2 regions of the Promicromonospora noduliphila genome follow, and region 1 is predicted to be linked to the other one. Evidence: predicted binding sites of a transcription regulator. Region 1 holds the regulator's gene; the other holds the start of a gene.
The links. The regulator LexA, encoded in region 1, represses DNA repair genes until DNA is damaged. The targets are predictions, from matches to a motif close to TCGAACANNTGTTCGA.
Positions count from the first base shown of each region.

Region 2: ruvA (Holliday junction branch migration protein RuvA) is a predicted target of LexA. The motif match lies at 1,377-1,392, and genes of this name have one in related genera.

Region 1 is NZ_CM167806.1:3,659,232-3,662,662, reverse strand. Features, by position in the region: gene AC0QU1_RS16105 (vWA domain-containing protein) at 1-1,167, shown strand, start outside; gene AC0QU1_RS16100 (hypothetical protein) at 1,246-1,533, opposite strand; gene lexA (transcriptional repressor LexA) at 1,647-2,462, opposite strand; gene AC0QU1_RS16090 (LysM peptidoglycan-binding domain-containing protein) at 2,645-3,130, shown strand; gene nrdR (transcriptional regulator NrdR) at 3,250-3,431, shown strand, end outside.
Region 2 is NZ_CM167806.1:2,341,205-2,344,635, forward strand. Features, by position in the region: gene AC0QU1_RS10300 (YebC/PmpR family DNA-binding transcriptional regulator) at 1-608, shown strand, start outside; gene ruvC (crossover junction endodeoxyribonuclease RuvC) at 664-1,230, shown strand; gene ruvA (Holliday junction branch migration protein RuvA) at 1,459-2,085, shown strand; gene ruvB (Holliday junction branch migration DNA helicase RuvB) at 2,078-3,160, shown strand; gene yajC (preprotein translocase subunit YajC) at 3,297-3,431, shown strand, end outside.

The sequences.
Region 1 (3,431 bases):
GACCGGGCCGCCGACGGCTCGCTGTCGTTCTTCATGACCAACCCGGCGGCCTCGAACTCGGGCTTCTCCGCGCTCGTCGGGGTAGCTGCGGCGTTCGACGCCAACGGCGACGAGCTCAACCTCGAGGACGTCGACGACGCGCGGGTATCCGACCTGTTCTCGGGCCTGGTGAAGACCGCGGGCAGCTCCGGCTGGCTGAGCGCCGAGTTCGCGGACAGCCAGGACGAGGCCGACGCCATCGTCAACTACGAGTCCGAGGTCGTGGCGCTGCGGGAGTCGGACCGGATCCCGGACCTGGTGCCGGTCTACCCCGAGCAGACCGTCTACGCGGACTACCCGCTGACCCTCCTGAACGCCCAGGACCGCGCGGCGTACGACCGCGTGGTCGCATGGCTCCGGGAGGACGAGACGCAGGAGGAGCTGACGGCGGCCACGTACCGGCGCCCGTTCTCCGACAGCACGGTCCTCGCGAACGAGGCCGTGTCGGCGCTGGACCCCCTGGCCGTGCCCCTGCCGGGTGACCTGAACACCGCTGAGGGCCTGATCGACAACTACCTGCGCGACTACCGCCAGCCGGCCCACACGGTGTACGTGCTCGACACCTCGCGGTCGATGGAGGGCGAGCGGATCGCGCAGCTCAAGCAGTCGTTCGGCGACCTGACGAGCAGCGGCGGCACCATGGCCGACGACTTCACGCGGTTCCGCGAGGGTGAGCGGATCACGGTCATCCCGTACGCTTCCGAGCCCGGGGATCCGGAGACCTTCGACCTGCACGACCCGGACGCGGACCCGGCCGAGCTCGGGTCGCTCAGCGAGTACGTGAGCTCGCTCCCGGCCGACGGCCGGAGTACCGCCGTGTACCAGAGCCTGCTGCGGGCGTACGAGGTGGCGCAGCAGGCCGGCGAGGAGGGCTACTACCAGTCGATAGTGCTGCTCACCGACGGCGAGAACAACGAGCCGCCCGCGTCGCTGAAGGACTTCAGCACCGAGTTCCGGTCGGCGGGCTACGGCACCACGGGCATCCCGACGTTCGTGGTGATGCTCGGCGACGAGCGTGCCGCCCAGGAGGCGGTGGACGGCATCGCCGAGCTCACCGGCGGCCGCGTCTTCGACGCGGACCGTACGTCGATGAGCGCCGCGTTCAAGGAGATCCGCGGGTACCAGTGACGCGGCCGGACGCCGGTGGCGGGCCGGTCAGGCAGTGACGGGCTGGTCGGGCAGTGGTGGGGCCGGTCAGCTACCGGCTCAGCTACCGGCAGGGTCCGGCGAGCCGCCCGCGCCGGTGCCCGCCCCGCCGCGGGGCCGCAGGGCGATGTACAGCGCGCCGAGGAGGCCGGTGGCCACCACCGCCACGGCGGCGATCACCAGCTCGTTGACATCGAGCACCCAGCCGAGCGCCACGAGCCCGAACCCGATGACGGTGCTCGCGACCACCGCCTGGAAGGGCGACAGCCGGTTCAGGATGGCGATCGCCACCGCTGCCACGACCGCACCGCCCACGGCGGCCAGGATCTCGCTCCAGACCTCAGTCACGTTCCAAGACCTCCTGTGCTGACCGCCCCGTCCCGGGCAGCTCCTCGCCCGCAGTCTTCCACACCTGACTTGCGGAGACCTGACCTGCGGAGGAACCGCCCGGGCAGCAGAACCTACAGCGACCGCAGCACCGCGACGACGCGGCCGAGCACCTGCGCCTCGTCGCCCGGGATGGGCTCGTAGGCGGCGTTCTGCGGCAGCAGCCAGGTGTGCCCGTCGGTCTGCTTGAAGGTCTTGACCGTCGCCTCGCCCTCGATCATGGCCGCGACGATCTCGCCCTGCTCGGCCACGTTCTGGCGCCGCACGACCACCCAGTCGCCGTCGCAGATCGCGGCGTCGACCATCGAGTCACCGGCGACCTTGAGCAGGAACAGCTCGCCGTCGCCGACGAGCTGGCGGGGGAGCGGGAAGACGTCCTCGACGACCTGCTCGGCCAGGATGGGCCCACCGGCCGCGATCCGGCCCACCAGCGGCACGTACGACGGCGGCGGGGTGCCGGCGTCGTCGGGCACGGAGCTACCCCAGTGGACCTGGCCGCTGCGCCGCGGCTCGGGCCAGTGGATCTCGCCGCGCGTCGGCTTGTCGACCTGGTCGGCCAGCGGCTCCACGAGCTCCATGGCGCGCGGCCGGTTCGGGTCGCGGCGCAGGAAGCCCTTCTTCTCCAGCATCTGGAGCTGGTGCTTGACGCTCGACGGGCTGGCCAGCCCGACGGCCTCGCCGATCTCCCGCATCGACGGCGGGTAGCCCCGCGTCTCGAACGACTGCCGGATCGTGTCCAGCACAAGGCGCTGCCGCTCGGTGAGGCGGTCTGCCGGCGAGATCGTGTGTACGTCGGCGACCGCCCCGTCGTCCGGCGCGTCCAGCGTGGCGACCCCGGAGAGTGCCGTGTCGACGGCTCTCGTGTCGCTGGTCCCGTCCCGTCCCGTCATGCCCGTGCCCCTCCCATTCCGACAAATGTTCTCCTGTGCGTAACCCACTCTAGGTCACAAACCCGCTCCGCTCAAACGAATGTTCGAGCGAGTCTCGACATCGTCGGTGTCCCGTGCTACACAATGGTACGGGCGTTCGACGAACGCGTGTATGAGTTCCAGACACTCTCGGAGGAGGGGCCATGGGGGACGTGATCCCGCTGCGGCAGTACACCCCGACCCACAGACAGGCCTACGCGTCGGCGTCCGGACCGGCCGTCGCTCCGGCGTCCGGACCGCCCGCGATCCCGTTGTACCCGCGCCTGGCGCCCCGGCGGGCCGTCGCCCCTGTCTACCCGCACGGCGGACAGCGGACGCTCGCCGACCGGCTCGGCCTGGCGGGCCTGCGGCTCACCCGGCGTGGCCGCGTGGTGCTGGTGCTGCTGGCGATGCTCCTGGTCGCGCCGATGGCGACGTGGGGGGCCACCGCGGTCGCGAGCTCCCCTGGCGAACCGACGGAGGTCCGGGTGCACGCCGTGCAGCCGGGGGAGACCCTCTGGGGCTTCGCGCAGCAGGTGGCGAAGCCGGGCGAGGACGTGCGGCACGCGGTCGAGCGGCTGCAGGAGCTGAACGAGATGTCGTCGGGCACGCTCCGGGTCGGAGAGCTCCTCCTGCTCCCCGAGGAGTGACCAGGGACCACGAATCGCCGTCAAATGTTGCGGCGATGTTGCATGGGGGTGGTTTGCCCGCTTACGGTCGGGGCGCGACCGGATGCCTCCGGTCGGTGGTCGACCACGCAGGAGTGAGCATGCACTGCCCGTTCTGTCGTCACCCCGACTCGCGCGTAGTGGACTCGCGAACCGCCGACGACGGTCTGTCGATCCGGCGTCGACGGCAGTGCCCGAACTGCAACCGGCGGTTCACGACCGTGGAGACGGCGAGCCTCTCGGTGGTCAAGCGCTCCGGCGCGACCGAGCCCTTCAGCCGCGA
Region 2 (3,431 bases), 1.3 Mb from region 1:
CGGTCCAGAAGGCGAAGAAGTCGTCGGTCCCCAACGACAACATCGATCGTGCGGTCAAGCGCGGCTCCGGCGAGGGCGCCGACGCCGTCGACTACCAGACGATCATGTACGAGGGTTACGGCACCAACGGCATCGCCGTCCTGGTGGAGTGCCTCACCGACAACAAGAACCGCGCGGCCTCCGAGGTGCGCCTGGCGTTCACCCGCAACGGCGGCAACCTGGCGGACCCGGGCTCGGTGTCGTACCTGTTCTCCCGCAAGGGCCTGGTCGTCGTGCCCAAGACCGACGGCGTCACCGAGGACGATGTCATGCTGGCCGCGCTGGAGGCCGGCGCGGAGGAGGTCACCGATCAGGGTGAGGTCATCGAGGTGCTCAGCGAGGCGACGGACCTGGTGCCGGTGCGTACCGCCATCCAGGAGGCCGGCATCGAGTACGACTCGGCCGACGTGATCTTCCACCCCTCGATGGAGGTCGAGGTCGACGTCGAGGGCGCCCGCAAGATCATGCGGCTCATCGACGCGCTCGAGGACAGCGACGACGTGCAGAACGTCTACGCGAACTTCGACGCGAGCGACGAGGTCATGGCGGCCCTCGACGACGAGGACTAGGACGCGGCCGCCGAGCCTGCCGGGGGAGCGGAACCGCACGTGAGAAGGTTCTCGCGTGCGCGTTCTCGGTGTTGATCCCGGCCTGACCCGGTGCGGCGTCGGCGTCGTCGACTCGCTGCCGGGGCGGCGGGCCCGGATGGTCGCGGTCGGGGTGATCCGCTCGGACGCGGACCTGTCCACGGACCAGCGCCTGCTGAAGATCGCGGACGGCCTGGATTGCTGGCTGGACGAGCACGTGCCGGACGTCGTGGCGGTCGAGCGGGTCTTCGCGCAGCACAACGTCGGCACGGTGATGGGCACCGCCCAGGCGGCCGGCCTGGCCATGGTGGCGGCGGCCCGCCGCGGCGTGCCCGTCGCGCTGCACACGCCGTCGGAGGTGAAGGCGGCGGTGACCGGGTCGGGGCGCGCCGACAAGGCGCAGGTGACGACCATGATCACCCGCATCCTCGACCTGGACGACGCGCCGCGCCCGGCCGACGCCGCCGACGCGCTCGCCCTCGCGCTCACCCACCTGTGGCGCCCGGCTGGCGCCTTGCAGGGCGGTGAGCGGCACGAGCTCACGCCCGCACAGCGGGCCTGGGCCGCCGCCGAGCAGGCCGCCAAGCTGCGGCCGCGGCGCTGACCGGCCACCAGGTTGCGGCCGTGGCGCTGCCGGACGGCGGCCGCCGGGGTCGACGGCCACTCGGGCCCGAGCCCGTCCGCGCCGGACGATGCCCGCGGGGGACGGCGTGGCCTGCGCGGGCGTGTGGGTGGCCCTTGTTAGTCTCGTCGCACGGACGTTCGAGCCCGGTGCGCCGGGCTCGACCGCGGCAGGACGCCAAGCATGCCAGGACGCAAGGAGGGGGAGCCCGTGATCGCCTCGCTGACGGGGACCGTGGCCCACGTGGGCCTGGACCGCGCGGTGGTCGACGTCGGCGGCGTCGGCTACCTGGTGCACGCGACGCCGACCACGCTGGCCGGGCTGCGCGTCGGCGAGAGCGCCGGCGTCGCCACGAGCATGGTGGTCCGCGAGGACTCGATGACGCTGTACGGGTTCAGCGACCCCGACGAACGCGACGTGTTCGAGGTGGTGCAGACCGTCTCCGGCGTCGGGCCGCGCCTGGCGCTCGCGATGCTCGCCGTGCACACCCCGGACGCCCTGCGCCGCGCCGTCGCGGGCGAGGACCTCGCCGCGCTGACCCGCGTGCCCGGCATCGGGAAGAAGGGCGCCCAGCGCATAGTCCTGGAGCTCGCCGACCGGCTCGGGCCGCCGTCGGCCGGCCCCGCGGAGGCCGCGACCGGCTCGGCGCCGGCCGCCGCCGGCGACCACACCGACCGCGTGGTGGAGGCCCTGACCGGCCTGGGCTGGCCCGCCAAGCAGGCCGACGACGCCGTCGCGAAGGTGCTCGCCGAGGCGGGGACCGAGGCCGTGGCCGCCGAGGACGTCGCGTCGACCCTGCGCGCGGCGCTGCGCGTGCTGGGAGGCCACCGTGGCTGAGCTCTCGACCGAGACGGAGGGCGCGGGCGGCCGGATCGTCGCGCCGAGCGCCGACGAGGTCGAGCGGGCCGCCGAGGCGGCGCTGCGCCCCAAGCGGCTCGACGACTTCGTGGGCCAGCGGGTCGTGCGCGACCAGCTCTCCCTGGTGCTGCAGGCCGCGATCGCGCGCGGCAACCCGCCCGACCACGTGCTCCTGTCCGGCCCGCCCGGCCTCGGCAAGACGACGCTCGCCATGATCATCGCGGGCGAGCTGGAGTCGCACCTGCGGCTCACCAGCGGCCCGGCCATCCAGCACGCGGGCGACCTCGCCGCCGTCCTGTCCTCCCTGGAGGAGGGGGACGTGCTGTTCATCGACGAGATCCACCGCCTCGCCCGCCCCGCCGAGGAGCTGCTCTACGTCGCGATGGAGGACTTCCGGGTCGACGTCGTGGTCGGCAAGGGCGCCGGCGCCTCGGCGATCCCGCTCGCCCTGCCGCGGTTCACGGTCGTCGGCGCCACCACGCGCTCCGGCCTGCTGCCCGCCCCGCTGCGCGACCGCTTCGGGTTCACCGGGCACATGGACTACTACTCGCCGCAGGAGCTGGAGCGGGTCATCCTGCGCTCCGCCGGGCTGCTCGGCGTGCGGCTGGACCACGCCGCGGCGCACGAGATCGCCGGCCGCTCGCGCGGCACCCCCCGCATCGCCAACCGGCTCCTGCGCCGCGTCCGCGACTGGGCCCAGGTGCGCGGCGACGGACGGCTCGACCTGCACGCCGCCAAGTCGGCCCTCGAGGTCTACGAGGTCGACCTCATCGGCCTGGACCGGCTCGACCGCGCCGTGCTCACCGCGCTGTGCACCCGGTTCGGGGGCGGGCCCGTCGGCCTGTCCACGCTCGCCATGACCGTGGGCGAGGAGGCGGAGACGGTCGAGACCGTCGCCGAGCCGTACCTGGTCCGCGAGGGCCTGGTCGGCCGCACCCCGCGCGGCCGCGTCGCCACGCTCGCGGCCTGGGAGCACCTGGGACTGACGCCGCCCGCCCCGGCGCCCGGCAGCCCGACCGCGATACCGGACCAGGGAACTTTGCTCGACCCCTGACGTTGTCCTGGTGGCACCCCTGCCGGGGAGCCCGAGGATCCAGGCCCGGCACTACACTGGGTTGGATCCTCGTCGTACGTGCGCACCAGCGCGTGCACAGCACATCCGACCCAGCAATCGAACAGGACCATCCATAGTGGACCCCACATTCCTCATCCTCATCGCGATCCTCCTCGTGGTGATGTTCTTCATGTCCTCCCGCACGCGCAAGCAGCAGCGCGAGGCGGCGGAGTTCCGGAACAACCTCACGGTCGGGACCAAGGTCATGACC